DNA from 4 places in the Polaribacter sp. 20A6 genome. Region 1 is predicted to be linked to each of the others. Evidence: riboswitches for the same ligand, from Rfam matches in the RefSeq annotation. Region 1 holds a riboswitch; each other region holds the start of a gene.
What was found. A riboswitch is a leader RNA that binds a small molecule or an ion and turns the genes downstream of it on or off. The one in region 1 is predicted to bind cobalamin.
Positions count from the first base shown of each region.

Region 2: another riboswitch for cobalamin. It lies ahead of nrdG (anaerobic ribonucleoside-triphosphate reductase activating protein); the one in region 1 lies ahead of GQS57_RS04245 (hypothetical protein).
Region 3: another riboswitch for cobalamin. It lies ahead of GQS57_RS07165 (TonB-dependent receptor); the one in region 1 lies ahead of GQS57_RS04245 (hypothetical protein).
Region 4: another riboswitch for cobalamin. It lies ahead of GQS57_RS16755 (TonB-dependent siderophore receptor); the one in region 1 lies ahead of GQS57_RS04245 (hypothetical protein).

Region 1 covers NZ_WTPZ01000002.1:115,620-123,879, forward strand. The annotation lists gene GQS57_RS04230 (HupE/UreJ family protein) at 1-55, shown strand, start outside; gene GQS57_RS04235 (dCMP deaminase family protein) at 268-696, shown strand; gene GQS57_RS04240 (S41 family peptidase) at 686-2,257, shown strand; cobalamin riboswitch at 2,692-2,902, shown strand; gene GQS57_RS04245 (hypothetical protein) at 3,020-4,087, shown strand; gene GQS57_RS04250 (S9 family peptidase) at 4,132-4,974, opposite strand; gene GQS57_RS04255 (glutamate dehydrogenase) at 4,982-5,527, opposite strand; gene GQS57_RS04260 (LysE family transporter) at 5,609-6,232, opposite strand; gene gdhA (NADP-specific glutamate dehydrogenase) at 6,318-7,661, opposite strand; gene gdhA (NADP-specific glutamate dehydrogenase) at 8,036-8,260, opposite strand, start outside.
Region 2 covers NZ_WTPZ01000009.1:52,639-60,898, forward strand. The annotation lists gene yidD (membrane protein insertion efficiency factor YidD) at 1-91, opposite strand, end outside; gene cysS (cysteine--tRNA ligase) at 209-1,687, opposite strand; cobalamin riboswitch at 1,946-2,144, shown strand; gene nrdG (anaerobic ribonucleoside-triphosphate reductase activating protein) at 2,263-2,715, shown strand; gene nrdD (anaerobic ribonucleoside-triphosphate reductase) at 2,719-4,509, shown strand; gene GQS57_RS16635 (MFS transporter) at 4,724-5,878, shown strand; gene GQS57_RS16640 (DUF559 domain-containing protein) at 5,871-8,260, opposite strand, start outside.
Region 3 covers NZ_WTPZ01000002.1:767,692-775,951, reverse strand. The annotation lists gene GQS57_RS07170 (YncE family protein) at 1-698, opposite strand, end outside; gene GQS57_RS07165 (TonB-dependent receptor) at 695-2,635, opposite strand; cobalamin riboswitch at 2,805-2,992, opposite strand; gene GQS57_RS07160 (response regulator) at 3,621-4,289, opposite strand; gene GQS57_RS07155 (Ig-like domain-containing protein) at 4,481-5,677, shown strand; gene GQS57_RS07150 (hypothetical protein) at 5,685-6,545, shown strand; tRNA gene GQS57_RS07145 (tRNA-Met) at 6,679-6,751, opposite strand; tRNA gene GQS57_RS07140 (tRNA-Met) at 6,974-7,046, opposite strand; gene era (GTPase Era) at 7,225-8,109, shown strand; gene GQS57_RS07130 (GTP-binding protein) at 8,199-8,260, opposite strand, start outside.
Region 4 covers NZ_WTPZ01000010.1:895-9,154, forward strand. The annotation lists gene GQS57_RS16735 (LuxR C-terminal-related transcriptional regulator) at 1-1,110, shown strand, start outside; gene GQS57_RS16740 (LuxR C-terminal-related transcriptional regulator) at 1,267-2,580, shown strand; gene GQS57_RS16745 (ABC transporter substrate-binding protein) at 2,740-3,870, opposite strand; gene GQS57_RS16750 (GMP reductase) at 3,870-4,907, opposite strand; cobalamin riboswitch at 4,983-5,229, shown strand; gene GQS57_RS16755 (TonB-dependent siderophore receptor) at 5,367-7,304, shown strand; gene GQS57_RS16760 (hypothetical protein) at 7,369-7,881, opposite strand; gene GQS57_RS16765 (DUF3307 domain-containing protein) at 7,885-8,260, opposite strand, start outside.

The sequences.
Region 1 (8,260 bases):
GTCTATTGTAATTGGTTTTTCTATACAAATGATGCTAGATAGAGTGTTTTGGTAAGCCTTAAATTTTAAAGTATTAAACTGCTGTTTGCAGACTAGCTGCGTTAGGGATTGCAGTGAAAATCCTTTTTATGAAGGATGAATAAAAAGATTGTAGGGGAAAGCCCGACCTATAAGGGAACGCCCAAAAAATTATTCATAACAGCTGAAAATAAATTTTGTCTAATTATTAACGTCATATTTATCTAAATCTTTTTACTTTCGTTCTGTATGACTGAAAAGAAACAATTAAAATACGATAGGGCTTATTTAAAAATGGCTCGCGAATGGGGGAAACTCTCTCATTGCAAACGTAAACAAGTAGGTGCGTTAATTGTAAAAGGCAGAATGATCATTTCTGATGGCTTTAACGGAACACCTACTGGTTTTGATAATTCTTGCGAAGATTGTAATGGAGTTACAAAGTGGGAAGTTTTACACGCAGAGGCAAACGCGATCTTAAAAGTGGCGTCTTCTACACAATCTGCAGAGGGTGCAACCTTATATATTACCTTATCTCCATGTACTCAGTGCAGCAAATTAATTCACCAAGCAGGAATAAAACGTGTTGTGTATGCAGAATCATACAAGGATACTTCTGGTATCAATTTTCTAGAAAAAGCAGGCGTAGAAATTATGCATTTACCTTATGAAGAATAGAAACAACCTCCCTATATACTTATCTTTAGCAGTTATTTTTGGTTTACTTATTGGACTTTCGCTTAACGGAAGTGGTAGCAATATGTTGTCTTTAAATAAAAATTCGTCTCAAGAACTAAAAATAAGAAAACTTATTAATTTTATTGAAAAAGACTACGTAGATACCGTAAATACAGAAAGTCTTTTAGACGGAGCTATTACGCAAATGTTGGGTAAACTAGATCCGCATTCTGTTTATATTCCTAAAGAAAAGCTGCAAGCAGTTACAGAAAACATGCAAGGTAATTTTGTAGGAATCGGCGTTCAGTTTAGAATGATTGAAGATTCAATTACCGTTATTCAACCTATAAAAGGTGGACCAAGTATAAAAGCAGGAATTAAGGCAGGAGACAGAATTTTAATGGCTAACAAAGATACTTTGTATGGTAAAAAAATGTACACCGATAAAGTGCCTGGTTATTTAAAAGGGAAACCAAATACCAAAGTTGCGCTTAAAATTTATAGAAAAAGTATTGACTCTACTTTTACCGTTTCTGTGACTCGTGGTAATGTAAATATTAAAAGTGTTGATTTAGCATATATGGTGAACGACTCTGTTGGTTATATTAAATTAGATCGTTTTGCGAGAAATACTTACAGTGAATTTAAATCTGCATTAAACACCTTAATTGATGATGGAATGACCGATTTAATTCTTGATATTAGAGGCAATGGTGGTGGTTTTATAGACATTGCAAATAGTATTATTGATGAATTTTTAGAAGATGATAAACTGATTGTTTTTACAAAAAACAATAAAAACGAAATAGATGAATCTTTTGCAACCTCTAAAGGTGATTTTGAAAAAGGTGGTTTGTATGTTTTAATTGACGAAAACTCTGCTTCTGCATCAGAAATTTTAGCGGGTGCTTTACAAGATAACGATAAAGGAACCATTATTGGAAGACGTTCTTTTGGAAAAGGTTTGGTACAAATAGAAATGGATTTAGGCGATGGTTCTGCTGTGCGTTTAACAACGGCTCGTTATTATACGCCAACCGGTAGATCTATTCAAAAACCATATGACCACAAAGGAAATAAGAATTATTATACAGATTATCAGAAGAGGGTTTCTAATGGTGAATTGTTAAATAAAGACAGCATAAAAGTGGTAGATTCTCTTAAATATAAAACTCCTAAAGGAAAGATTGTTTATGGTGGCGGAGGAATTATTCCGGATGTTTTTGTACCAATAGACACTACTTCTTATATGAATGGTTACTACTTTAATACCATTAATGATTTTGCTTTTGATTATGTTGATAACAATAGAAAAAAGCTGCAAAAATGGACAATAGATAGTTTTATTACAGATTTTGATACAGATGGGACTGTTTTTAATAGTTATTTATCTGATATTAAAGATACTTTTAAACCTTCTTTAACAACCAAAATAAGCTTAGAAAAATACCTAAAAGCTTCTATTGCAAATACACTTTTTGGCGATGTTGGCTTTTACAGAATTATGCACCAGGATGATAAAATGATTCAAAAGGTTTTGGAATTGGAGAGTGAGAAGTAGTTTGTGGTTTTAGTATTCAGCTTACAGCAGCAGTATTCAGTGTTTTACGCTGTTTGTTAATTCGAATGGAGAAAGAAATCTCATAATGTTGCTCGCTGTTTTGGGATCACTGTTATGAGATTTCTCCTTTCGTCGAAATGACAAATTGGGTGTTTTTTTCATACAGTTCGTCATTCCGAAATGAGCTTTTTTTAAGCGATTGAGGAATCTCATGAATTTGCTCATGTTTATGGTATCACTGCTATTAGACTTCTAAATACTTCTCAGTGATAAGTTCTGTGTTTTTTTGCATTCAGCTTTATCACTTCAAAATAAGAACTTTAGCGATTGAGAAATCTCGCTATCTCATAAAAGGAAATTGCAATTCCTAAGACCTAAAAATACACTAGATTATTTGTTGAAATTAGTTTTTTATAATGAAAAAAGGGGATACTTTTGCATCATAAATTTTTGGTTTTATATTCAATAAATTGAATTAAAATTAAAAGGGAATCAGGTAGTTTTTTTAAGCCTGAGCTGTTCCCGCAACTGTAAGCATTGTCTAGTTTAGATTATCGTTATTTCTTACACCACTGTCTTTACAAAAGACGGGAAGGTTTTAACAAAATGCAAGCCAGGAGACCTGCCAAAAATTATATTCGTCTTTTTTAACTTTCGGGAAAAAAGTTAAAAGAAATACGTGTCATATGCATGGTTTTTTCGCTTTTTAATAAGGGTAAGAACTTGCCTATTTTGTTATTTAAAATTTTAAAATCAATCATAATGAAAAGTTGTCTAACTAGATTAGCCTTAATTGGCTTATTATTTGCAGTATCTTGTACTAAAAAAGATGTAGTTCCTGAAGCTCCAATAACTTACAATAATGCCTTTATCTTATCTCTAGAAAGTGATAAAACAGCACTTACATTTCTAGACGAAAATCAAATTGCAACACCAAACGTTACTGTATCTGAAAATGCAGAAAGCACCTCTTTTTCTAGCTATAATAATCAACTATATATTGTAAGTCAAAACGGACCATCATATATTTCTAAAGTTAACTTAGAAACATTAAGTGTAGAAGAATCTATAACTTCTTCTAACGTATCTTCTCCATCTTATTTACAAATGTATTCTAACACGGATGGTTTGGTAATTAATACCTCTGGAAGTGGAAGAAGTAGAAATTACAATCTTTGCCATGTAAATACCACTACTGGTATTGGTGATGCTATAAGTGAGGTTTCTAATGAAATTCTTTTTAACAATGCTGCACTAATTGTAGATGCAGAAAATGTGTTAATTGCAGATGGAAAGGAATTAGTTGTAATGAATATGACTACTAAAGAATTTACTTCTGTAATAACTTTTGATGACAGTATTTCTGGACTTTTAAAAGATAAAAACGGAACTATTTGGGTAGCAAAAGAAAAGAGAGCCACAGCTGCCACCTTTACAAAACTAAATGAAGACTATTCTATAAATGAAACAGTAACTGATACAGATGGTGTTATTAATTTATACACAAATAGTATTTTAACAATGAACTCAGAAAGTGTGAATGCTTTTTGGTCTGAATCTGCATCTGGAAAAATTTACACTTTTAATACAGAAACCAAAGTAATTGAAGAGTTTGCAGCACCAATTAACGACGGAATTGCATTTAACACAGTTGTAAAACAACACCCAAATACGAAACAAGTTTACGTTATCGGTTTAAAGGATTTTATAGATCCAGATAATAGTGGTTTAGTAATTTATAACGCAGATAAAACTGTAGCAAAAACGGTAGATAACGTAGGAGCTTCTCCAATAGATATTTACTTTTCTGCTAAAGAGTTTGAAATCTAAAACAAGTACCCTAAAATAAATCTACAAGGAAATACTTTGTAGATTTATTTTTTCAAAAAATCAATACAAACTTCAATTACCTCTTCTAATTCTTTAGACATGTTTTCTTTTTTCCAAGGATGAGAAACATTAAAAATATGATCTGCATTTTTAATAATTTCGAATTGACTTTCAGCATTCCAAGAATGTATATTTTTACCTTCATCAATAGAAACAGAAGTATCTTTATCTCCGTGAATTATTAACTGTGGAATTTTTAAATTTTCTACCGCTTTCTGAATATTTAAACGCTCTTCGTTTTCTTTAAAATCTAAATAAAACTGATAGAAATGCGGCATACTTTGTTTTGTTCGTCCGTTTAAAACGTATTTAACACCTGTTTTCTTCCAGTTTTCTAAATCGCCAATTGTTGAGCTTCTAGAGCCAAAATCGCACACTGCAGCTAAGGAAATTACTTTTTTCACTCTTGTATCTTCATTTGCTTTTAGTAAGACAATTCCGCCACCTCTACTATGTCCAATTATTGAAATATCATTTATTTCAACTTCGTTTTTATATTTTTCTTCGGATGAAATCCAATCGATAACACTTTCTAAATCGTCTAGTTCTTTGGTATAATTATTATTTCCAAAAGCTTCTAAATCCGGAAAATCTATAGGGTTTTCAGCGGTACCTCCGTTATGAGAAAAGTTGAATTTTATAAAGAAAAAACCTGCTTCTGCAAACGCTTCCGCCATTAAATTCCAAGCTCCCCAATCTTTAAAACCTTTGTAACCATGACAGAAAATAACTACTTTTTTTGGTTGATGATTCTCTTTGTAAAAAACATCTGCAACAATAGGTTTACTGTGTTTTCCTTGAACGATTAAGTTTTTTAAAATTTTCATATTCTCTTTAAATAAATAGTTTTATAAATGTAAAAACAGCTACTAAACCTGTTATTATGGATAAAATTAGATTGATATCTTTTGTGAGTTTCCCTGTTTTCTGTTGAATAATTTTTGCAAATTTCCCATATAAAAATAGGATATAAAATGTTCCTAATACAGATCCTAACGTAAAAAATAGTACAGAAACAGCCTCAAAACTAAACAACTTAAAAACATCTAACGTAATAATGGTTCCACTAAAAAAAGGAATGCCAAACATGTTTAAAACAGATAGTGAAATACCAGTTAGTAGGGGATTTATTTCTTTGATATTTACCTCATCAATTTTTATTTTCCCTTTTTTAGATTCATTATAAAAATAATAAGATAAAGCGATAAAAACAACGATTCCTACTTTTTCTAAGGTTTCTAGGATAGTTGGGTTTTGTGCAATGTATTTGGTTAAAACAACCGCTATTATCACCTGAGGAACGATAATTAAAGAAACTCCGAATGCGTATTTGTTAGCTGCTAATTTCCCTTTTTCTAAGCTAATTTTTAACGCAGTCATATTTAACATACTTGGTGTTATAGAACCAACGAAAGAGAAAATAAACCCGAAAAAAAAGAGTAAAAAGATATTCAAAATAAATTATTTGTAAAGTAGGAAAACAAAGTTTCCTAACGCAACTACACCTGTTAAAGTTCCTAAAATTAAATCCATTTTAGAAGCAATAAAAGTTAGTTTATGTTCAATGTTTTTGGCAATAATAGCATACAATGAATATAACGTAAAAGAACCAATTGTAGAACCAATTGAAAAATAAAATCCATTTAGGTAAGAATATTCAAAGTATTCTAACCCTATTAAAACAGAAATAGTTGTAAAATAAAACGGAATTGCAATGGTATTTAAAAGAGACATTACAATACCATGTAAATAGGCTTTAGACTTAGGTATTTCTTCTTTTATCTTCTTTTCTTTGGATGTAAAATACAATCTAAAAAAGTTAATAGAAAGCAGCAAGAGAATACCTGTACCTATTTTTTGTAATAAGGTTATGTATTCTGAGTTTTCCATTAAAATACTCGATAAATAAGCACCTATATTGGCTTGAAAAAATAAAACAGTAGCATACCCTCCAATAAGATAAAACGCTGCTTTTTTTCCATTCCTTAGACTGAATTTAACGACTGTTAAGTTTAAAAAACTAGGTGTTATACTACCTAAGATAGCAACACCGAAACCTAAGAAAATAAAAATTAGAAAGCTCATAAATTGTTTTATATAGGCAAATAAACAAAAAAACGCGTCAAAAAATTGACGCGTTTCATTTATATTATAACTTATAAGAGTTCTATTATACTACACCTTGTGCTAGCATTGCATCTGCAACTTTTACAAAACCAGCAATATTTGCTCCTTTGATATAATCTACAGACCCATCTTCATTTTTACCATATTCAACACAAGAATCATGTATTTTTTGCATAATTTCTTTTAACCTTTCCTCTACTTTTTCTCTAGACCAGTTTAATCTTAATGAATTTTGACTCATTTCTAAACCAGAAGTTGCAACACCACCAGCATTAGATGCTTTTCCTGGAGCAAATAAGATTTTTGCTTTTTGATATTCATGAACAGCCTCTGGTGTAGAAGGCATATTTGCTCCTTCAGTAACACATATACAACCGTTTTTAATTAATGTTTTTGCTTCTTCACCATTTAACTCATTTTGAGTTGCACATGGCAATGCAATATCACATTTAACAGACCAAGGTCTTTCTCCTTTAAAATACTTTGCGTTTGGGTATTTTTCCAAATATTCACTAATTCTACCACGCTTTTCATTTTTAAGATACATCACATGGTTTAACTTTTCTGTATCAATACCATCTTCATCATAAATATATCCTCCAGAATCAGAAAGCGTTAATACTTTTGCTCCAAATTCAATAGATTTTTCAGCAGCATATTGCGCAACATTTCCAGATCCAGAAATCACTACATTCTTACCTTTAAAAGAGTCGTTTTTAAGTTTTAACATAGATGCTGCAAAATATACAGTTCCGTAACCTGTAGCTTCTGGTCTTATTAGTGAGCCACCATATTCAATCCCTTTTCCTGTTAAAATACCAGTAAATTCTGTTCTTAATTTTTTATACATTCCAAACAAATACCCTATTTCTCTTGCTCCAACTCCAATATCTCCTGCAGGCACATCTGTATTTGGTCCAATATGTTTTTGTAATTCACTCATAAAATTCTGACAAAAACTCATAATCTCACGATCAGATTTTCCTTTCGGATCAAAATCAGAACCACCTTTACCACCACCCATTGGCAATGTTGTTAAAGAGTTTTTAAACACTTGTTCAAAAGCCAAAAATTTTAAAATACTAGCATTTACAGAAGGGTGAAATCTTAAACCACCTTTATAAGGTCCAATAGCAGAATTCATTTGAACTCTATACCCTCTATTAACTCTTATTTCTCCATCATCATCTGTCCATGTTACTCTAAAAGAAATTAATCTTTCTGGCTCTACCATTCTTAATAAAAGGTTTTTACCGTAGTACTTTTTATTATCAATAATAAAAGGAATTAAAGTTTCAGAGACTTCTCTAACTGCTTGTAAAAATTCAGGTTCATGGCTGTTTCTTTTTTCAACCAACTGCATGAAATCTTCTATTTTGGACTCTATCTTTGTAAGCATTTTTCTTGAATTTTATAAAAATTTAACGATAACAAATATAAGTTATATTTAAGTTTTAGTAAAACTTAAGAGAATCAAACTTACGAATCTAACTTGGTTGAAATTAAAACTATTAGCCTTTAAAAAAAATTATTTAATCTTTATAAACCCTCATATTATCCCTTTATTTTACTGCTTTTACTACTTTATAAATTCATTTTAAAAGACAAACATTACTGAGTTAAAATCTGTAAAAACCCAGCTCTTTTACATTTTATAATTCTCTTACATTCAATAGCATACATAAAATATTATTTCTGCAAAAAGCAAAAAAAAAACGCATCAATAAAATTGATGCGCTTTAGTATTTAATTTATTTATTTTTATACAACTCCTAAATCTAACATAGAATCTGCTACTTTAATAAAACCAGCAATATTTGCTCCTTTTACATAATTTACATAGCCATCTTCTTCTGTTCCGTATATTAAACAAGCTGTATGAATTGAATGCATTATTTGATGTAATTTTTCATCTACTTCATCTTTAGTCCAGTTTAGTTTCATTGCATTTTGAGACATTTCTAAACCAGAAACTCCAACTCCACC
Region 2 (8,260 bases), on a different contig from region 1:
TGTATCTACAAGTTGCTGGTGTAAATGGTGAAATTGCTACCTGATAAAAACGAACTAGCAATATAAATGGAAAAGAAAGTATTTTTTTCAATGATTAAAATTTAAGAATTAAATGAATACATCCTGATTATGAGATTTCTCAATCGTTCCTCTTTCGAAATGACAATCACACTCAAAAAATTGAAATTCATAATTCGTAATTTCCTTTTTAATTGATTAAAAAAGTGGTGCCTTCTTTGCCATCTTTTAGCTGAATTCCTAAAGCGATTAGTTCATCTCTAATTTGGTCAGACAATGCCCAATCTTTATTTTCTCTTGCTTCTTTTCTTAACTTAATCAACAATTCCACAACTCCATTTATTTTTTCTGAATTGTCTTGAGATTTTTCATTCATCAACCCTAAAACATCAAATACAAATGCGTTAATTGTTGTTTTAAATTCAGTTAAATCTTCTGCAGTTAAACTTGCTTTATGTTCTTTTATTTGATTGATAACCTTTACAGCCTCAAACAATTGAGGAATTAACATTGGCGTATTAAAATCGTCATTCATGGCAGCATAACAAGCTGTTTTCCATTCTTGAACATTAAAAGTAGATGTTTTACCAGCTTCTATTTTTTCTAAAAAATTAACCGCTTCCATTAATTTAGAATGTCCTTTTTCCGACGCTTCTAAAGCATCACCAGAAAAATCTAAAATACTTCTATAATTGGCTTGCATGTTAAAGAAACGAACTACACTTGCCGAAAATGGTTTCGGTAAAATGTTATTTTCTCCAGATAAAATTTCATTCGGTAAAATAAAATTACCTGTAGATTTGGCCATTCTCTGTCCGTTTAAAGAAAGCATATTTGTGTGCATCCAATAATTTACGGGCGTTACACCACTACATGTTTTAGATTGTGCAATTTCACATTCGTGATGTGGGAATTTTAAATCCATTCCACCACCATGAATATCAAAACTTTCACCTAAATATTTTGTACTCATTACAGAACATTCTAAATGCCAACCCGGAAAACCATCGCTCCAAGGAGAAGGCCAACGCATAATATGCTTTTCATCCGCTTTTTTCCAAAGTGCAAAATCTTGTGGATTTTTCTTATCAGATTGCCCGTCTAAAGTTCTGGTATTATTTAATAAATCTTCTACTTTTCTTCCTGAAAGAATTCCGTAATTTTCTTTTTTATTATACTCGTGTACATCAAAATATACAGAACCATTTACTTCGTACCCAAACCCCTTATCAATGATTTCTTTAATCATTTCTATCTGCTCAACAATATGTCCGGTTGCAGTAGGCTCTATACTTGGTGGTAAAAAATTATAGTTTTTTAAAACATCATGAAAATCTACAGTATAACGCTGTACAACTTCCATCGGCTCAATTTGTTCTAAACGAGCTTTTACAGCAATTTTATCTTCACCTTCATCTGCATCGTTTTCTAAATGACCTGCATCGGTTATATTACGCACATAACGTACCTTGTAGCCTAAATGCAATAAATAACGATACACAACATCAAAGAACATAAAAGTTCTAACATTACCTAAATGTGCGTTGCTATAAACGGTTGGACCACAAACGTACATACCAACGTATCCGTCTGTTATAGATTTAAAATTCTCTTTTTTCTTTGTTAAAGAGTTGTATACTTTCAGTTGATTTTCTTTGTACAGTTCCATTAAATAAGTGACTAATTACAGCGGATAAAGATAGACACTTTAAAAAGAATGACGAAATGGAATTTGTTAGAAGTTTAATAAGATTTAAAGTTTGTCATAAAACCTGTTTTTTTTCTTTATTCGGATAATATTCTAAAAAAAAATAAAGTTAAATTTTAAAATAAAAACTATATAAACAACTAAGTCAACAAAAAAAAGCTGTTCATAAGTTTCTTAACAAGTTATTATCTGCTAGAGTAAAAGTTGTGAAATCATTTTTAAATTTGAATAGAATTTGGTTCTAATAACAGCTTTAGTTGTTATAATTAAAAGGGAAACAGGTGAAAAACCTGTACTGTTCCCGCAGCTGTAAGCTCTATTAAAGGTTGTTACATTCTTTGTCACTGTTTATTTCTAAAATGGGAAGACGTAAAAACTAGAGTAAGTCAGAAGACCTGCCAATTTCATATTAGTCGAGCTTTCGGGATAAAGGTTATTGGCACGATGTATCTACTTATATCATTGGTTATCGTACCTTTTTTGACACATTATTAACCATCAATAAATACATTTTATTGATTATAATTTTCGTGAACATGAATTACTCTAGTATTCAGGTTGTTTTGCAAGAAGTTCCTGGTGAAATCAGCATATGTTTTAGCATTTGTGGATGCCAGATTCGTTGTAAAGGCTGTCATTCACCCATATTATGGAAAGAAGAAAACGGACAACAACTCTCTATCAAATTATACCAAAAAACATTACAAAAATACAAAGGGTTTGCAAGTTGTGTTTTATTTATGGGAGGCGAATGGCATCAAAAAGAACTTATTAATCACCTTAAATATGCACAAAAAGAAGGCTATAAAACCTGTCTGTATACTGGTGAAAAAAGGATTGATAAAAACTTACAACAACACCTTACTTGGCTTAAAACTGGAAAATGGATCTCTAAAAAAGGAGGCTTAGAAAATCCTAATACAAATCAGCAATTTATAGACGTAAAAACAAATAATATATTAAATCATTTATTCTTAAAAAACTATTAAGCTATGATTCGCTTAACACAAAAACAGGTAGATCAAAAAATTAATTTTATCAGTAATTACATTAACGCTAACAATGCTGCAGATGGCTCTAAAATAGATGCCAACGCAAATGTTTCTTCAAAAAACATAGCCACAATGGAAGCTGAATTAAATAAAGACATCAATGTACAAGTAAATAGGCAGTTGGTGAAAAATAAAATTGAACAGTTGTTTAACAAGGAACTAGCTAATGAATATGTAAGACAAATAGAAGCTCATGAAATTTATGTACATGATGAAACTTCTTTAAAACCCTATTGCACTTCTATTAGCATGTATCCGTTTTTATTTGATGGATTGACAAAATTGGGCGGAGAAAGTAAAGCTCCTCAACACTTAGAGAGTTATTGTGGTGAATTTGTAAACCTTGTTTTTGCGGTAAGTTCTCAATTTGCAGGTGCTTTGGCAACTGTAGAATTTTTACTATATTTCGATTATTTTGCTAGAAAAGATTTTGGAAAAGATTACCTCTACACTAATACAAAAACGGTTTCTAACCACTTACAACATGCTGTTTACGCCATAAACCAACCTGCAGCTGCCAGAGGTTATCAATCTGTTTTCTGGAACATTTCTTTGTATGATGAAAAATATTTTGATAGCTTATTTGGTGAATTTGTTTTCCCTGACATGACAAAACCGCAATGGGAAAGCCTTAAAGAACTACAACAGTTCTTTATGAAATGGTTTAATAAAGAAAGAGAAAAAGCTGTTTTAACTTTTCCGGTAGTTACCGCTGCAATGTTAGTAAAAGAAGGCAAACCTGTAGATACCGAATTTGCAAATATGTGCGCCACAGAATTAAGCGAAGGAAATTCGTTTTTTATATATCAATCTGAAAGCGCAGATAGTTTAGCTTCTTGCTGCAGGCTAAGGAACGAAATTAGCGATAATACTTTTAGCTATTCTCTCGGTGCTGGAGGTGTTTCAACTGGCTCGATTAATGTGATTACTCTAAATATGAATCGCTTAATTCAACAAGGTAAAGATCTTAAAACCGAAATCAATAAAATTCAAAAATATCAAATTGCCTACAGAAAATTAATTGAAGAATATAAAAACGCAGGAATGCTTCCGGTTTATGATGCTGGTTTTATATCACTTGATAAACAGTTTCTAACTATCGGAATTAATGGAATGGTAGAAGCAGCAGAAAGTCAAGGAATAAAAGCAGAAAATACGCCAATCTATAAAGATTTTGTAGAAAAACAGCTCAAAATAATTTTCGACGCAAACAAGGAAGCTAAAGTAACGTATGGTTACATGTTTAATACTGAGTTTGTCCCTGCTGAAAATTTAGGTGTAAAAAATGCAAAATGGGACAAAGAAGATGGCTTATTTGTACCCAGAGATTGTTATAATTCTTATTTCTATCCTGTAGAAAATAATGCTATCAATTCTTTGGATAAAATAATACTGCATGGTACAGATATTATAAAGTATTTAGATGGTGGTTCTGCACTTCATTTAAACCTAGAAGAAGCTCCTAATAAAGACGGTTTTCTTAAGCTAATTGAAGCTACAGCAAAAGCTGGATGCAATTATTTTTGTTTTAATGTAAAGATTACTATTTGTAATGAATGTGGTCATATTGATAAAAAAACACTTCAAAAATGTTGTGAGTGCAATTCTAAAAATATAGACTACGGAACACGAGTTATTGGATACCTAAAGCGTATTTCGAACTTTAGTTCAGAGAGACAAAATGAACACGATTTAAGGTTTTATCACTTAAACAATATTAAAGCTTCTTAAACCACCCCAACTAATTAAGGAATGAGTTTCTTCTTTTACAGAAACTTGTTCCTTCCATAAGTAAATAAAAAACTAACAATAAGAAAATTACAGTTACCCTCCCAAATAGAAACCATTTTTTAAATCAAACAAATCTTCACAATTATATGTCTTGTAGAAAGTTTACATGTAGTACTTTTGCCAAACTTTTAAAAAAGGGTGTCAAAAAAATTATATGATTAAAAAGAGTTTATTATCATTAGCACTAGGGACTTTTGCCATAGGAATGACAGAATTTACAATGATGGGTATTTTACCCGATATTGCTAAAGACTTAAATATTGATATTCCTTCTGCAGGGCATTTAATTTCTTTATACGCTTTAGGTGTTGTTATTGGTTCTCCTATTTTAGTACTATTTACCGCTAAATATTCACCTAGAAAAGTATTAATTTTTCTAATGCTTTTGTTTGCTGTTTTTAATGCATTATTTGCTGTTTCTCCAATATATTCACTTTTACTCGTTTCTAGGTTTATGGCAGGTTTGCCACATGGTGCGTTTTTTGGAGTTGGCTCTGTAGTGGCTGCAAAATTTGCCGACCCTGGTAAAAAAGCACAGGCAATTGCCATAATGGTTACCGGTATGACCATTGCAAACCTTATTGGAGTTCCTTTAGGCACTTATATTGGGCATCACTTTTCTTGGAGATACACGTATTTAATAATCAGTTTATTTGGTTTGTTATCGATGCTTTCTATATACTTCTGGATTCCAAAAATGCAACCACTCTCACAAGTTAGTAAGAAAAGTCAATTGGCCTATTTTAAAACAAAAAAAGCATGGGTTATAATCGGTATGGTTTCTATAGGAACTGGTGGTTTATTTGCTTGGTTAAGCTATATAGCGCCTTTAATGACCGAAATTACCAAAATTAATGAAGACGGAATTCCGTTTGTGATGGTTTTAGTTGGTTTAGGAATGATAATAGGAAACCTTTTAGGAGGTAAGTTAGCAGACATTATTACACCTCAAAAAACAGTAACCGTTTCTTTTATATTTATGATGCTCTGTTTAATTATCATTTATTTTACAGCTCATATTCCATTTATGAGTTATTCAATGGCATTTATTACGGGTGTTGCTGCTTTTAGTTGTTCATCTCCAATACAAATGCTTTTAATAGATTCTGCTGAAGGTTCAGAAAGCATTGCCGCTGCTGGAGGTCAGTCTAGTTTTAATTTAGGAAATACGATGGGTGCTTTTTTCGGCGGATTGCCAATTACCTATGGTTACGCCTATAATTCGCCTTTGCTTATTGGAGTTGGTATGGTAGCAATAGGTATTTGTTTTTCTTATTACTATTTAGTTTTACTGAAGAAATCTAACTAATCTCACTCCAAATTTTAGAGTTTTTAGAAAGTGCAACATACGCCTTTTTAATATTGCTGTTTGCTGGTTGCGATAAATTACCATCTTCCTGCAAAACAGCAATTGCTGTGTTTCTTGCGGCCACTAAAATTTTAGAATCTTTAACAACATCGGCAATTTTAAGATTTAAAACACCACTTTGTTGGGTGCCCATTAAATTACCAGGACCACGTAATTTTAAATCTACCTCAGCTATTTTAAATCCATCAGTAGTATCTACCATCGTTTTCAAACGTGTTTTTCCTTCTTCGGATAACTTATAACTAGACAATAAAATACAATAACTTTGGTCTGCACCTCTACCTACTCTTCCTCTTAATTGATGTAATTGAGAAAGCCCGAATCGTTCTGAACTCTCAATAATCATTACACTAGCATTGGGTACGTTTACACCGACTTCAATTACCGTTGTAGCGACCATAATTTGTGTTTCGCCTTTTACAAAACGCTGCATTTCGTGTTCTTTATCTGCAGGTTTCATTTTTCCGTGTACAATACTGATTTGATATTTAGGCGTAGGAAAATCTCGTGAAATACTTTCAAAACCATCCATTAAGTCTTTATAATCCATGGCTTCAGATTCTTGAATTAAAGGATACACCACATATACTTGTCTTCCTTTTTCAATTTCATCGCGCATAAATTTAAAAACCGACAATCTATTTTTATCAAATCGATGTACTGTTTTTACTTCTTTTCTTCCTGGAGGTAACTCATCAATTACAGAAATATCTAAATCTCCATAAACAGACATTGCTAAAGTTCTAGGAATTGGTGTTGCCGTCATTACTAGAATGTGTGGAGGAAGAGAAGCCCCTCCAACCTCCCCGAAGGGAAGGCTTTTATCACTGTTGTGTAATTCTTGTGTTATCTTTTTTGTTACTTTTTCAATATCACCTATAACTTCTTCATTAGTAAGTCTAATAACTTTAAAACCTAATTCTCTAAGAATTTTCGTTCTTAAATCATCTGCTTCTTGCTGTGCTGTTGTATTATGATATTTTCCATCAACCTCAACAATTAAGTTTTTTTCGATACAAATAAAATCGACAATAAATTCATCAACAATATGTTGTCTTCTAAATTTAGAATCTAGCTTTTTTGCCTTTAATTGTTGCCAAAGAACTTGTTCTGCTGGTGTGGTTTGTTTTTTACGTTCTACTTGCAATTCCTTCATCAAAGCATACACAGAAGGATTAGCAGTCATATATTTTTGATGCACAGCTTGAAATTCTTCGCTAAATGAAGGTTGAGAAGGATCTTTCCCTCCTTTTTTCCAAAGTTGAGCTCTTTGTGCAACTCCAAATCTATGTTGTTCATCAATAATTGCAATACCAAGGTTTTTAAATTTCACTTTATCTTCTAACAAGGCATGCGTACCTATTAAAATATGCAACGTTCCGTCTTCTAAATTTGCATGAATTTCTCTACGCTTTTTTATTCTAACCGACCCTGTTAACAAATCGACATTAATATCCATGTCTTTCAACATTTCTGAAATTGCATGATAATGTTGGGTTGCCAAAATTTCTGTTGGCGCCATAATTGTTGCTTGGAAACCGTTGTCTATGGCTAAAAGCATGGTTAATAAAGCTACAATGGTTTTTCCTGAACCAACATCTCCTTGTAAAAGACGATTCATATGTGCACCTGAAGCTACGTCTTTTCTAATTTCTTTTAGTACTCTTTTTTGAGCATTTGTTAAATCGAAAGGTAAATGGTCTTTATAAAAAGTATTAAAGTAATCGCTCACGTTTTCAAAAACAAAGCCTTTTATTTTTGTTTTGTTGATGAGTTTCTTTCTCAATAGCTGCAACTGAATAAAAAATAATTCTTCGAACTTTAAACGATTTTGCGCTTTGGCTAAGTTTTCTTGATTTTTAGGAAAATGTGCATTCAGCAAAGCATCACGCTTAGACATCAACTTGAAATCGTCTATTATTTCTTGTGATAATGTTTCTGTAATTACTTCAAAAAACTGCTGTAATACATACTGAACATAAGTACGCATTAGTTTATTTGAAACACCAGAGTTCACCAATCTTTCTGTGGATGGATATACAGGCTGCATTTTAGATTGCAACTTTTTCTTGTATTCCGTTACCAATTCTAATTCTGGGTGTGGAATACTAAAATTGCCGTTATAATGGTTCAATTTACCGTAAACCACATAGGGTTCATTAATTTTTAAAGAGTCTTTAATCCATTTTTGACCTTTAAACCAAACCAACTCCATAGAACCTGTTGCATCTTGAAAAGTAGCTACTAACCTACTTCCTCTTTTTTGAGCTACCGATTTTACGCGTGTAATTTTCCCTACAATTTGTACTTCAGAAGAATTTG
Region 3 (8,260 bases), 650 kb from region 1:
ATTTGCATACGATGAAGATTGATTTCTACCTCTATTCGTTTTGTTTCTTCGAAACTTACAATATCAACCACAGAAACCGTAGATTCATAATTTGGCGGACTATAACCTCCTGAATTTGCCACATAAATTTTATCATTATGTATTACCAATTCTTCGGGCTGCCTACCTACATTAACAGAACGCGTAACACTAAGACTTGTAGTATCAATTTCCATAATTTTTCCGTTTGCAGCGTCCGGATCCCCAATAACACCTAAGTAAGTTGTTAAATACGCTTTTCCGTTGTAAAACTTTATGTACCTGCAATTATCAACATTTATTTGTTTAATTTTTTTTCGAGTATTTACATCTAAAACTTCTACTTTATTAGACGCATTTACAACCACATATAATTTAGAACCATAAATTCCCATATCATTTCCAACATCACCCAAACCACCAACTTCTTCTGGATTTGCTGTTCTAAAAACTTCTTTTTCGTAAATTCCAGTTTCAAAATCCATATAATCTAAAGCTGCTTTATTCATAGACATGTTTCCTTCATTCAATAAATAAAACCCTTTTAAATCAGCTATAGGTTCTGTAGGAATTTCTGGAGTTATGGAGTCATCAAAATTCTCATTGCTGCTACATGCATTGAAAAAAAACACAACAGCTAAAGCTGATGCAATCTGTACACTTAATCTTCTTTTGTTCATAATAAAAAATTTAAAGTAAAACGATAGGATCTCCCTGGCATTGGGAAGTTTTTTACTACCGCATATTGTTGATTAAATACATTGTTTACTGCTACTAAAACTTTTAATTTCTTTTGATTAAACAAAAGTGTTTTACCTAAACTTAAATCATGTGTAAACCACGGATCTAAATAATTAGAACTGATGTTTGCCTTTTGGCTATATCTCTCTCCTGTATAAATAAAACTGTAATTAAATTCTATTTTTCGGTAATCTATCATAGCACTGATACTACCGCTATGAACAGGTATATACGGAATTTGATCTCCGTAATTACTCGCGCCAGCAGTAACGTCTATAGATTCTTGGTACGTATAACTTAAGTTTGTAGTGTATTTAAATTTCTCACCTAGACTCCCACTCGATTTTATATTTGTTTCTATTCCGGTTGTTTCTACTTTGCCTAAATTAAACATAGACCAACGGAATAAATTAGCGCCAGGAATCGCAACAATTTTGTTTTCTATCCAAATTTTATACACATCTGTTTGTACATCAAATGCTGTTTTTTTAAAGTCCGTTTGATAAGAAAACCCCAAATTTACCTGAGTAGCATCTTCCGGGTCTAAAAAAGTATTTCCGATAAACGTATAATACAAATCATTAAAAGTGGGTTGTCTAAAAATCTCCTTATAAAAACTTCTTATCCTAAATTTATTAGATTCAAAAGGTTGCCAATTCAGCATAATTGTAGGTGAATATTTTTGTAAATCTTCTGCAGCTTCATAATACAGAACCGTTTCATCTACGGTTGTACTTAATAAACTTGCTTGAATGTGGATTTTATCAAAATTAAAATCAGCAGCTAAAGCTGATAAAAGCGTGATTCTTTTAGGATATGAAAATCTGTACAAATTCGCATCCATCGTATTCTTTTGTAAGTCTGTTGCCAAGGATAATTTCCAAAAAGGTAAAACCTGAAACGTATTTACCATCGATAGATAATATTCTTCTTGTGTATATCTATTATCTAGCTCACCATCCACTTTTATAATTTCTGGATCTACGTAACGAGAATAATTATGCGCATACTTACCTCTTAACACAAAAAAATAAGAGTCGTTTACATGCTTTGTATATGCACCTTGTAGAAAATTATTTTGATCCCATAAACGTTGCGGACGCTTAAAACGATTGGCAACGATAGCTCCTGGCAATCCACGTTCAGAATCATAGTGATATAATTTCACGTTCCAATTATTCTTAATTCCATTCGAACCATGTAAAGACGCTTCTGCCCTAAAAGATTCGATATCGGCATTATTACGTGTTGCTATTGTATCATAACTTCCGTTTGTATATCTAAACTTATACTTTCCGTTGGCATTGAGATATTCTGTACTAAGGCGAGCACTTAAATGCTCATTAATTTTGAAATCTAAGTTTACAGAAGGATTAACCAGTCCAAAAGAACCCGTTTTTAAACTGACGTTGGTATTGCTATTTTTCCCTTCAGAAAATTGAGGAGTTTTAGACTTTAAATAAATACTATTGGAAGAAGCATACGATTTAGCAGATTGATCTAAATCTGAACGCTGTCCTTGATACAATGAAACAGCTTCCATGTTTTGCACAGAATATTTACCTAAATCTATTTGTCCGTTTTGTGCGTTTCCAAGCTGAACACCATCATAAAAAACTCCGGTATGTTGTGAGCCCATTCCTCTCACATTTATGGTTTTTATTCCTCCAATTCCGCCATAATCTTTTAATTGAACTCCGCTAAAAAAACGAATAGCATCTGCAACACTAGCATTACTTAAACGACTTAAAGTTTTCCCCGTTAAAGTCTGAACAGTAACTGGAGAAAAATGTATTTTAAGCTTCTCTTTATTCGTTATTAAAAAGATTTCCTTAAGCTGAACTGCTTTTGTAGAATCTATTTTTTGGGCATGCAAAAAACTTGAATTAAAAAATCCAATGCTCAATAAAATAACCCCAAAAGAATGTAAAAAAGAATTCCTCATACTTGAATTTCACGTACGAGGATAGAATAAGAGAAGTACTACGTATCTAAAATAATAGATAGGCAGATTCCTAATTCTAGCTTCAATCCTCGAAAGCTTAATGAATTATTAAAAAAATGGCAGGTCTTCTGACTTACTCCTTCCACCCGGTCTTCCCATTCTTTCGAAAAGTGACTATTCGGATTTCAATTTTAGAGCTTACAGCTGCGGGACAGTTCTAGGTTTACACTAGATTCCCATTTTAATATCAAGTTTTTAAACTTGATAACCATTCTTAGTTAAAAAATAAAGTACAAATTTATCTACTTTTCAGGAATAAACAACACGCTTTTATTGTTTATTTCTAAACAACCTCACTATTCCTTAAAACCTAAAAAAAGCACAAATAATTTGAATAAAAAGCATCAATAATGCTACTTTGTTGAAGTAAAAAAAATGACTAATTAGAAAGGCAGAAAATACCCTTTAGAGAATAAAATACTTAAATATAAACTATGATAAAGATCAATAGTTTCAAAATTTAAAAGCCGTATAAATATCTTATAGAAAAAAAACAACTCCAAATAAAATAACTTAATGACTGAAAACACTGTCCCCCAACAATATTAAAATACTCAAAAATTATAATAAATGAAGCTGTAATAAACTCATATATAAAATGGTATCTAAAAAACCACTGTACTTTTCTTTCAATTTATTTTTTGGTTTTCTAAAAAAATAAAAATCTTTAGAGAAACCTGATTACTACTTTTAAAACAAGGTTTCTAAAAAAAGCCTCACGGATTTCCGTAAGGCTCTCAATTAGAACTCTTTCCTTTTCAATAGTTTCTTTTCTAAATACTATTCAAATATATTCCAATAAAACATATAAATTTTACGGGTTTCCGTAAATAGCAGTTTTATATTAAAAAAAGAATTACACTAACCCAAAATCTTTAGCAATAGCAACCAAATGCGTTGGATTACTTGCATTAAAATGTTCCTTTAAAAATTTTAACCTTTTTTCTATAGCACTTATACTAGAGGGAAAACACCCTTTTTTTCTCAGGCTTTTACTTATTTCTTCTTGCAGTGATCCCATAGAAAGTGATGCTATTAAAAAAATATCAAAATCAGTAATCTCTAGAGCTTGCTTTGGATGAACCGTAGTATTTAATTCTGGCGAAATATAAAACTGATTTGTAGTATAAATTCTATGCATAGCATTCCTTAATTCTTTTAATCCGTTTCTATTCTTCCAAACATAGCCATCTATCTTTAGATTCTTATACAAGTGCTGAATTTTATAAGGCTTATCTTCAACAGAGAAAACAATAATCTTTAAATCTGAAAATTCTTTCCTAATTTTATGTATTAACTCTTCTCCTGACTTTAATTCTTGCGGAGTTCCATCATTTTTAAAAGACAAATCAGAAATAATGAGATGGTAAGGAGCATTGTTTAAATAAGCGTTTTTAATTTTAAAATACGCATCATCACAATACGAAACAAAATCTATATCTTTTATTCCTATTTCCTCTAAAGCTATTTTAATTCCGCTATTAATAACATCTAGATCTTCTGCGACCAAAACCTTTTGAAACATTTTTTACTTTTTAAAATGAAAAGTTTTCTTTAAACTCCTCACTAATTCAATATCAAATTTAATTTTTCATTTTATAGTTTTTATACGGGTTTCCATATTTATAAGTACTTTTTTTTTAAGAAAAAGTTAACTATTATAATGAGGACTGTAAACATTCGTTTTTTTCTACGACAGAATTTAAAATAAAAATAATGAGATCTTTACAATTTATTCTATTCCTTTCACTCATTTTTAATAGCTGTATTGAAGATGATATTATCGCAGATAATCAACCAGAAATATTAAGTTTTAACAACTCCATTACAGAACTTGGTATAAAAAACACGCATCTATACAACACAAAATACACTAATAATATAGGAGAAATAACAACTCCTCAAATTAATTGGAACAGCAGCAATGCTAACATTGTATCTGTTTCTAACACCGGCTTACTTACAGCACTATCCATAGGAACATCCGTAATTACAGCTTCTGTAACAACTGAAAGTGGAAGTATTATTACAAACGAAAACAATATAGAAGTTATAGCTGTTGATAAAAAACTAACAATAGATAATGTTATTGAAGAGATAATTATCTCTAAAACACACCAATACACTTCAACTTTTACAAATGAACTTGGAGAGATAGAAGATTTAAAAGTATCTTGGAATAGCTCTCACCCCTCTATTATTACGGTTTCTAACGAAGGCTTAATTACAGCTATTAGTGAAGGTACAGCAACCGTTACAGCAAGTACCACAACAGCAGACGGAAAAACAATTAACACGGAAGATACAGTAGCGGTAGTAACTATAGACGAACGTATAAGTATTAATAACCCAATAGAAGAGTTAAACATAAGCAATACCCACCAATACACCACAACATACACTAACAGTAGTGGAGAAACAGAGAACACTGCTATTACTTGGCAAAGTTCTAACACAAACGTATTAACAGTTTCTAATACCGGCTTAATAACCGCAATTGCACCGGGAGAAGCTGTAATTACAGTAACAGTAAACTCTTCTAATAACACGCTTACAACCCAAGATTCAGTAATTGTTATTGGCAACACCACTCAAGAAAAAACAGGAACTTTAAAAACATCAAGTAGTTATGAACTTAGAGGTGATTTTACTTTAAAAGAAATACCAAACACAAATGATTTAGAGTTAACAATTGACGAAAACTACAAAGCATCAGACAGACTACCTGGTTTATACTTATACTTTACCAATAATATAAATACAGTAGCAAATGCTAAAGAAATACAAAAAGTTACTGTGTTTGAAGGAGCCCACACATATATTATAAAAAATACAGGTATTAATGATTTTACACATTTATTATATTGGTGTAAACCATTTGGTGTAGACGTAGGAAATGGAGAAACTAAATAAAAGAAACATGAAAAAACATACAATTACATTCGTTTTAATAGTATTAGCAAGTAACATTAGTTTTGCACAATGGACTAAAGGAAAAGGAAATGGATATTACAAACTTGCAGGGTGGCAATTACAGTATGATGAGCATTATACAGATACAGGAGCTAAAGACCCTAATAGAACTAGAACTTTGTTTAACACTAGTATCTATGCAGAATATGGGTTAAGTAATAAATTTGATGTTATTGCATACGTACCATTTTTTGCTAGCTCTTCTCAGAATAATCAAATTTCAGGTACTACAGGAGGAACTATTAGCCAAGGGGAAACAGTAAATTCTTTTGGAGATGTAGATTTAGGTATTAGGTATGGTTTATACAAGAAAGGAAATTGGGCTGCTGATATAAAACTAACATTAGGCTTACCAACAGGTGATAATAATGGTGGTAGCGATGGTAGTTTTCAAAATGGAGATGGAGAATTTAATCAAATTCTATCATCATCTCTTGGTTACTCTACATCTTATAAAGACAAACCTATTTACTTAAAATCTTATTTAGGTTACAACAATAGAAGTGAAGGTTTTTCTGATGAATTTAGGACTGGCTTAGAAGCAGGAATCAATTTAATAAACAATAAACTTTGGCTAATTACAAGGTTAAATGTTGTAAAATCTTTTAAAAATGGATCATTAAATGCTACCAATAGTAATGGAAGTATTTTTGCAAACGATATTGAATACAGTAGTTTTGGTTTTGAAACAGCTTACTATATTACTAAAAAACTAGGTATTTCACTAGGCTTCGACTCTGCTTTTTCTGGTAAAATAATAGCCGCAAGCCCTTCTTTCTCTGGAGGAATATTCTTAGATATAAAATAATTTTACATTATAAAGAGTAATTAAAAAAAGCCAAAATATGTATTTATTTTGGTTTTCTTATTTTTAAGCATTAATCCCTTTAAATTTAGTGCAAACAAAAAAGAGGAATCATTTCTGATTCCTCTTTGCTTAGTAGCGGGAACTGGACTCGAACCAGTGACCTTCGGGTTATGAGCCCGACGAGCTACCTACTGCTCTATCCCGCGATATTGTTTCAGAAATAACAACTTAGCTTTTAACTTTCGAATCATAAAATCGACCCGTTATTTCCGGCGGCAAATATACAACTTAATTAGAGAATTGTGCTCTTTTTAAATAAAAAATATAAATATATTTTTTATTTATCCATTTTCAACAAAAAATCAACCTTCAAAAATAAAAATTAAAGTAAAAAAAAAGAGTAATCATTGCTGATTACTCTTTGCTAGTAGCGGGAACTGGACTCGAACCAGTGACCTTCGGGTTATGAGCCCGACGAGCTACCTACTGCTCTATCCCGCGATATTGTTTCAGAAATAACAACTTAGCTTTCAACTTTCGAATCATAAAATCGACCGTTATTTCCGACTGCAAATATACATCTTTATTAAATAACTGACCAAACTTTTTTTTACTTTTTTAAAACATTTTTTAATACACTAAATTCTAATCAAATATAAAAAGGAATTATCTTTGCACTATGACGCATAAAGCAGGTTTTGTAAATATTATCGGAAATCCTAACGTAGGTAAATCAACATTAATGAATGCCCTAGTAGGTGAAAAGCTGTCTATCATAACAGCAAAGGCACAAACAACGAGGCATAGAATCTTAGGAATTGTAAATGAAGACGACTTTCAGATTGTCTTTTCCGATACTCCGGGTATTCTAAAACCTGCCTACGAGTTGCAGTCTTCTATGATGGATTTTGTAAAATCTGCCTTTGAAGATGCAGATGTACTTATCTATATGGTAGAAGTTGGTGAAAAAGAATTAAAAAATGAAGCTTTCTTTAAAAGAATCATCCATAGTGAAATTCCTGTAATCTTATTATTGAATAAAATAGATAAGTCTTCTCAGGAAGAAGTGGAAGAAAAAATTGAATATTGGAAAAATAAAGTTCCGAATGCTGAAGTGTTTGTAATTTCTGCATTAGAGAAATTTAATGTTCCTGCGGTTTTCGATAAAATAAAAGAATTATTACCAGAAGGTCCTGCTTTTTATCCGAAGGATCAATTAACAGATAAACCTGAACGTTTTTTTGTAAATGAAAAAATTAGAGAGAAAATTCTAATGCATTATAAAAAAGAGATTCCGTATTCTGTAGAGGTAGAAACTGAAGAATTTATAGAGGAAGAAAATATTGTGAGAATTCGTTCTATTATTATGGTAGAAAGAGAAACTCAAAAAGGAATTATCATTGGTCATAAAGGATCTGCACTAAAACGTGTTGGTGCAGAAGCTAGAAAAGATTTAGAAAAATTCTTTGAGAAAAAAGTTTTTATAGAACTATATGTAAAGGTTAATAAAAACTGGCGTAGCGATAAAACGCAACTAAAACGTTTTGGCTATAATCAAGGTTAAATAAGAAAGAACTCTATAAAACCTATTCTTAAAATATCATTCCCGTTAATGTTGCTTGTAACAGATAAAAACGGGAATGAAGTTAATATTTATTGCTCAATAATAGTGATTAACAGATTGTGCAATTCTTTCATTTGATTTTTTCCAGTCT
Region 4 (8,260 bases), on a different contig from region 1:
AATAATACTGACTTAAATTATATATTTAGAATTAAAAGTATAAGAGCCACTAATGCAAAGGCGTATCAAAATTTAAGAGAAATTAAAAAGTTGAGAAACCAAAGGTATTCATCTTTTAAATTTTCTAGAGAATCGCCAATGTATGTAAAAGTTAGTTCTAATTTTAGTTCCTATTTTCCTGTTGAATTAAATACAGTGGAAGATGCTGCTTTTGAAGAAAAAATACAATTACTGATTGATGGTTTTTATTATGGAGTCGCTTTTTTGGTAATTCTGTTCAGTATTAATTATTTCTATTTTTTTAAAGACAATTCATTTTTATATCATGCCTTTTTATTGGCAAGCTTAACGCTTAGTTTTATTTTATCAGATGGTATTTTGCATTTATTTAATGTAGATGAAAAAAATATTGAATTTTTAATTCTTTTAAATTATGTGATACTCGCTTATTGCTCTTCTAGATTTGCTAATGGTTTTCTGTTATTAGATGATTATTATCCTAAAGTAAAAAATTATACCTATATCATAGGTGCTGGTATTATTCTGTTTGTAATTTTATTTTTAATTTTTAAAAAGAATGATTTATATATAATCTTAAGTATTTTAACAGCAATACTTTTATTTGTATATTGGTTTTTAGGTGTATTACTTTTTAAGGAAAATACGCATACTAAATTATTTACGTTTTCTTATGTAATTATATTGTTTAGCGGAATAGATTTTTATATTTTAAAAAATTTCGGAATTTCTTTATTTGAAACCAATGCCACTAACTTAAAAATTGGTGGTTTTATACAGATTATAATCCTTTCATTTGCTGTGATATATAGGGAAAAGGATTTAAGAAAGTATAACTCTTTAATGAAGCAGGAGATTATAAAGTTTTCTGAAGAAATAGAACAACTTACATTACAAGAGGAACCTATAAAGGTAAAGTTAGATGTTTTAAGTTTTAGAGAAAGAGAAATTTTTAATTTAATTGTATCCAGTAAATCAAATAAAGAAATAGCAGCTGAAGTAAATATCTCTGTAAATACCGTTAAATTTCATGTCAAAAATATTTATGGAAAATTAAATATTAAAAGTAGAAAAGAAGTTTTAAAAATTTAAGCTATTTTTAAGTGCTAATTCATAAAAAGAAAATTTACGTTAATATTAAAAAAGTGTATTGTGTTTATTTAAAATTTAGTAGTAGTTTTTCTTAATTTATTGTTTTTTAGTTTCTTATATGTATGTGTAAGATGTTGTACTTGAAAAAAACTACGAATGAAAATTAAACTATTATTAATCTTTCTTTTTATTATTGGATTTAAAACTTTTGCTCAATCTGGTGTTTATTATTTTAAAGATACTAATAGTAGTTTCAGTTATAAAAATATTAATAAAGCAGAATTTAAACCTTTAAAAAAAGAGGTTTTAGAGAAACACTCTAGTGCTACTTTTTGGTTTAAGATACCTGCTAAAACTACGGCTTTAGACTATCTTTTTAGAATAAAAAATATTAGAGCGATTAATGTTCATGCATATCAAAACTTTAATGAGATTTCTAAATTAAATAATGAAAGATATGTTTCTTTTATGTTTTCTAGAGAAGACCCAGTATTTATAAAAGCGAATTCTAATTTTAGTTCTTATTTTCCTGTAGTATTGAGTACCGTTGGTGAGGGGAGTTTTAAAGAAAAACTACAATTAAGTATTAATGGTTTTTATTACGGAGTTGCTTTTTTAGTGATTCTTTTTAGTATCAATTATTATTACTTTTTTAAAGACTCTTCCTTTTTTTACCATGCTTTTTTATTAACGACTATCACTTTTATTTTCGTGATTTTTGACGGTTTCTTAAATTTTTTTAATGTTGACCAGAAAAAAATAGAACTCCTAATTCTATTAGATTACATTTTATTAAGCTATGCTTCTTTAAAATTTGGAAATAGTTTTCTCTTGTTAGATAAGTATTTTCCAAAAGTAAAGAAATATACTTTTGCTTTGTTTTTGATAATCGTTTTATTAGTAATCTCATTTTTTATTTTAAGAGTAAATCAATTATATATAATTCTAAGTGTTTTTACACTACTACTTTTATTTATCTATTGGTTTTTAGGTGTTCTACTTTTTAATAAAAATAACTACACGAAGCTCTTTGTGTTTTCTTATGCCATTTCATTATTTAGTGGGTTAGATTTTTTCGTTTTAAAGAATTTTGGAGTTTCATTATTAGAAACAAATGCTACCAATTTAAAAATAGGAGGCTTTGTACAAATTATAGTATTATCATTTGCTGTTTTGTTTTGGGAAAAAGATTTAAGGAAATATAATTTCTTTATGAAAAATGAAATTAGAAAGTTTTCTAAAGAGATAAAACATCGTACAATACAAGAAGAAGCTTTAAAAGTAGATTTAAATAATTTGAGTTTAAGAGAAAGGGAGATTTTTGACTTAATAGTCTGCAGTAAATCAAATAAAGAAATAGCAGCTGAAATAAATATTTCTGTAAATACTGTAAAATTTCATGTGAAAAATATTTATTTAAAATTAGATATTAAAAACAGAAAAGAAGCTTTAACATTAAAAAAGTCATAAAACACTAGGGTTTTAAGGTAAACCACCCAAATACTACCCAAATACTACCCATAAAATAAATAGAATTAGTTATTATATATAGTACATTTGAAATATAAAATTAACCCCCCAATAATTTTAATTGTAAAGACCTTCAATATTTCTATTGAAGGTCTTTTTTTATTTCATTTTCTCAAAAAATGTCATTTTATAATCGGGTAATAAATCTGGATTTGTAATTTTAATAAAATCTTTTAAAACTAAATCAGGTCTCGTGGCAGCTAATTCATAATATATAATTCCGCCCGTTTTTCCTTTCTTAATTGTTGAAGTGTAAATTTCATCATTTTTAAAAGCATCAAATTCTGCATAAATTTTATTACTTTGTAATAATTGTTCTTTGGTAGAAAAGAACCCTGGAGAAATCCAATATTCAGCATTTTGACCTTTATCAAAAATACTTTCAAAACTTAAAGACAAACTTCCTTTTCCTTTTGTGTGTTTCCATAAGTAGTTAAGGTTTGCATCTTTTATAAATTGTGCTACAAAACTTTCACCTGCAGGTAAATTCCAAATATCTTTACTCATGATTGCACCAGACAAAATGGTTGGTTTTTTGGTTGATTTTAGTGCGATTTGTTTTGCTACTAAATAATTACTTTCAATTACTTTAAAAATACTATCAGCTTGTTTTTCTTTATCAAAAAGAACACCAAAAAACTTAATCCATTCTGCTCTTCCTAAAGGAGTTTCTTCTAACCAATCTCCATTATAAATTACGTTTATTCCCGCTTTCTGTATAGTCGTTAAGCTTTTGTCTGCCGAAGAAACACTATAACCAACTACTAGTTCTGGTTGTAAGTCTAATAGTATTTCAGTATTTAAAGAGGTTTCTTTACCTATTTCTTTTATTTTTCCTGCATCAATTAACTGTCTTGTTTTTTCTGATGATACATATCTAGCATAGGGAAAACCGATAATTGAGGTTTCTTCGTTTAACAACTCAACCATAGGAATATGAGTTGTAGAAGTAACTACAATTTTTTGAATAGGAGTATAGATGGTATTTTCTAAAGGTGTATTTTTTTCTGATTTATTTTTAATAATATATTCAGAAACTTCTTTAGAATTTTGATAGGCAGATTTTATAACCAACTTTTTAACGCCATTATCCTCTACAATATCAAATCCCTTAGCGTATTTAATACTACTTTCTGCTTGTGTATGATTATCAACTTTAACAATCTCTTTCTTACAAGAAACTGTTATCAATAAAAATAATAAAACAGGAATTAACTTTATGTTTTTCATTATGAATACACTTGATTTTCTTGTTCTTGAACTCTAATAAAAGTAGTTCTTTTAGTCAATTCTTTCAGCCTGCTTGCACCAACATACGTACATGTAGACCTAATTCCGCCTAAAATATCTATAACAGTATCATCTACATTTCCTCTGTAAGGAACTTCAACCGTTTTTCCTTCGGATGCTCTATAATTTGCAACGCCACCAACATGTTTGTTCATGGCAGTTGTAGAACTCATTCCGTAAAAAGCTTTAAATTTATCTCCATTTTTTTCAATCAGTTCACCTCCGCTTTCTTCATGTCCAGCAAGCATGCCGCCTAACATTACAAAATCAGCACTTCCACCAAATGCTTTAGATAAATCTCCAGGAATTTTACAGCCACCATCAGAAATAATTTGTCCGCCCATACCATGTGCTGCATCTGCACATTCTATAATAGCAGAAAGTTGCGGATAACCAACCCCTGTTTTTACACGTGTTGTACAAACAGAACCAGGACCAATACCTACTTTAATTATATCAGCGCCAGCTAATAATAATTCTTCTACCATTTCTCCAGTAACTACATTACCTGCAATAATTACTTTATTAGGGTGATCTTTACGCATTTTCTGAACAAAATTCACAAAATGTTCTGAGTAGCCGTTAGCAACATCAACACAGATAAAGTTTATTTGAGGAAATTCAGATAAAATTTCTTTTACTTTTTCAGAATCGTCTTTACCTGTTCCGGTACTAACGGCAATATTGTTTAGTATTTTTTCATCAGCTTTTGCTGCAAATTCTCTCCATTCTTCTATAGAATAATGTTTATGAATTGCAGTGAAAAGGCCATGTTTTGCAAGTGCTTTTGCCATTTCAAAAGTACCAACAGTGTCCATATTTGCAGCCATTATAGGAATTCCTTTCCAAACAACATCGCTGTGTAAAAAAGTAAACTCTCTTTCTAAACTTACTTGTGATCTCGATTTTAATGTAGATCGTTTTGGGCGAATCATTACATCTTTAAAACCTAACTTTAATTCATTTTCTATTCTCATTTCTATCAAAATTATCAATCCTTAAAGGTATAAAATTTGGAAACGAATTAATTAGATTGTTCATAAGAATGCATATATATTTGCAACGATTTTGGTTTTGATGTAGAAATAATTTACATCGAATTAAAAGGGAATCTGGTTGAAATCCAGAACTGTTCCCGCAACTGTAAGTTTATACTAAGCTTGTGCTGAGTTTATTTCAGCATCATTTAGTACCTCTTTAGAGGATGTTATTAATTCTTTTACCACTGACATTTTTTTGTTGGGAAGGTATAATAACATAAAACGAGTCAGGAAACCTGCCATAAATCACGAGTTTAAAACTTTCGGGATAAAGGTTTATGTACTAATTCTATTTTGTACACAAATTTACCTGATTTATTTAGATTCCTTGTTTAACAAGGAGTAATCATTATTGTTTTCTTGTAAAAGAAGAAGACTTAAATTAAATCATTAAAAATGAAAAAACAATTATTAATTGTTGGTGTTTTGGCATGTAGTTTTGCTAGCACAAATCTTTTTGCACAGCAAAAAGAAAAAGTAGAGGCTTTAGATGAAGTTGTTGTTACAGCAACAAAATTCAATCTAAAAAAAGAGAATACCGGTAAGGTAATTCAGAAAATTACTCAAAAAGAATTGCAACAAAATGCTGGTAAAAATGTTATTGAAATTCTAAATAATGTTGTTGGTATTGATGTTAGAGGTGTAAATTCTAATGCATCAGAACCAAGAAGTATTAATATTAGAGGAGGAAGAAATAGGCAAGTTTTAGTTTTAATTGATGGTGTGCCGGTTACAGATCAATCTGCAATTAATCAACAATTCGATTTACGTTTATTAGCCGTTAGTCAAATAGAGTCTATTGAAATTTTAAAAGGTGCATCATCTACATTATACGGTTCTGGAGCAGCTACTGCAGTTATTAATGTTGTTTTAAAGAAAGCATCAGAAGATAAAATTTCTGGTTCTTTTGAAACAAGTGTTGGTACAAATAATACCGCAAATGTTAAAGGAAGCGGATTGTCTGATAACAACCAAAACGTAAGTTTAAACGGTACTTTAGGGAAACTTAATTTCTTAGGTTCTTTTAGTATTACTGGAACAGACGGAATGTCTGCTGCAAAAAGTAAAACAAATGCTGTTTATGAAAATGATAGTTTTTACAGTAAAAATGCATTGTTAAAATTAGGTTATGCAGTAAATGATAAGTTTTCTATAGAGACTTTCTTAAATTATGATGATTTTGATTATGATTTTGACGCAGGGGCTTTTTCTGATAGTGATGTAAATACAGGAGATCAAGAGCAGTTTAGAGTTGGTGTAAAACCAAAATACACTTATAATAAAGGAGAAGTTTACTTATTAGCTTCTGCAAATGTGGTAGAAAGAAATTTAGAGCAATTCAATTCTTTTGCTGGTACTTTAGACAACTACGAATTTGTTGGTAGAAGTGTAAATTTAGATTTAGTAAATAGATATGATTTTAAGGATGGTAAAATTCAATTAATTACAGGTTTAAATTATCAAATTCACAGTAATAATACAGTTACTCCTTTTGCAGAAATTGAAAAAGGAATTGCAAATTTTAATACTGTAGATCCTTATGCAAGTGTAGTGTATATAACAGATTTTGGTTTAAGTGCCAATGTAGGTGGACGATTAAATATTCATAATGTATATGGTAATCATGCAGTTTATGACGGGAATCTTGCGTACTCAGTTTTAAAGAATGAAAATGCTTCTATTAAATTATTAACTTCTTATAGTACAGCTTTTATTACACCAAGTTTGTATCAATTATATGATGGTTTTTCTGGTAATTTAGATTTAAAACCAGAATCTAATGAAACTTTTGAAGCAGGTTTTGATGTAAATTATAAAGATTGGCTTCAGTTTGATATGGTTTATTTTAATAGAAAAGAGGAAGATGCAATTATTTATGATAATGCTACTTACAAATATGGTAATGGTTCTTCTGATGCAAATGGTTTGGAAATAAATACAAATATTACGCCTCTTAAATTTTTAACTGTTAACGCGTCTTATACGTATGTAGATAAAGATAATACAGAAGATTTTAACGATTATATTCCTGCAAATAAATTTGTAGCTGGTTTAGATGTAAATGCTTTTACAAATACATTCTTTAATATTACTTATAAAAATGTAGGTGATAGAAGTATTTTTGATAGGTATGGTTCTTTTGGAACTGCTGGAGAAGATGTTACTTTAGAGAGTTACCAAGTATTAGATTTTGCGGCTAATTATAAATTATTAGAAGATACTGTAACTTTATTTGGTGGAGTTACAAATATTTTAAACGAAGATTACGATGATATTTTAGGATTTTCTACACGTGGTAGAAACTTGAAATTAGGAGTAAGACTTCAGTTTTAACAAAGGGAAATTTGCTATTTTCGAAAAGAGGAAGAAGACCATCTATTTTAGATGGTCTTTTTTTTTACAATAATTTTTTCACTTCATTTTTAATAAAACTAATAGCGGTATCTGTTGGTGGTAATGTTTTAGAGTAGTCTATAATCACCTTTTCGCGCAATTCATTAGCTGTTTTTGCCGTTTCTGCAACTTGTCTTAATTTATTAATAATAGTATTTTTTGTAGCTACAACTGCTGTCCAGGTATCATCTGTAATATACATTTGCTGTACTAAATTGTGTTCAAATTCTTGATCTATATTTGCAATCAACAATTGTAAATAATCTTGAGTGCCTTCTGTAATTGGTTTAATTCTCACCAACATTTTAACAGGGTTAATACGCTCACAAAACAACAACATCCTTTCGTAAGCTTGTAGTTTTATAGGTAAAGCTTCTTTTTTTCTTTGAGATAGTAGCGCTATTTTTTCATCAGAACTTAGCTTTATGATCAATCTGTTAAAAATATAATAGGCAACTAAACCAGTTATCACAGCGGGTAGAATATAAGCAATACTTTCTATTAGTTTGTCTTCCATAAATTAGATGAATTTTAAAGTGTACAAATATAATACTCCTAAAAAGATAGCAATACCAAAACTTAATAAAGTACCAATTAAAATATATTCCGTCAATTTTCTGTCTTTTGATGATGTTAAATCTCCAAACCTAAAAACAGATTTTGCTGCTAGTAGAAAGCCGATAGCTTCCCAATGATTGGTAATTACAAACGTAAAAACAAACAAACGTTCTAGAATTCCAATATAACGACCTGCTTTTGCAAGAGAATCATCATTTTCTTTTTTACTTTCAGGATTCCATTGTGTAATTATTATTTTGATGATAATTGCAGAAACAAAAATAACCAACAGTAAAAAGATAATCAATAATAAGAGTTGATCTGTTATGAGGTTTTCT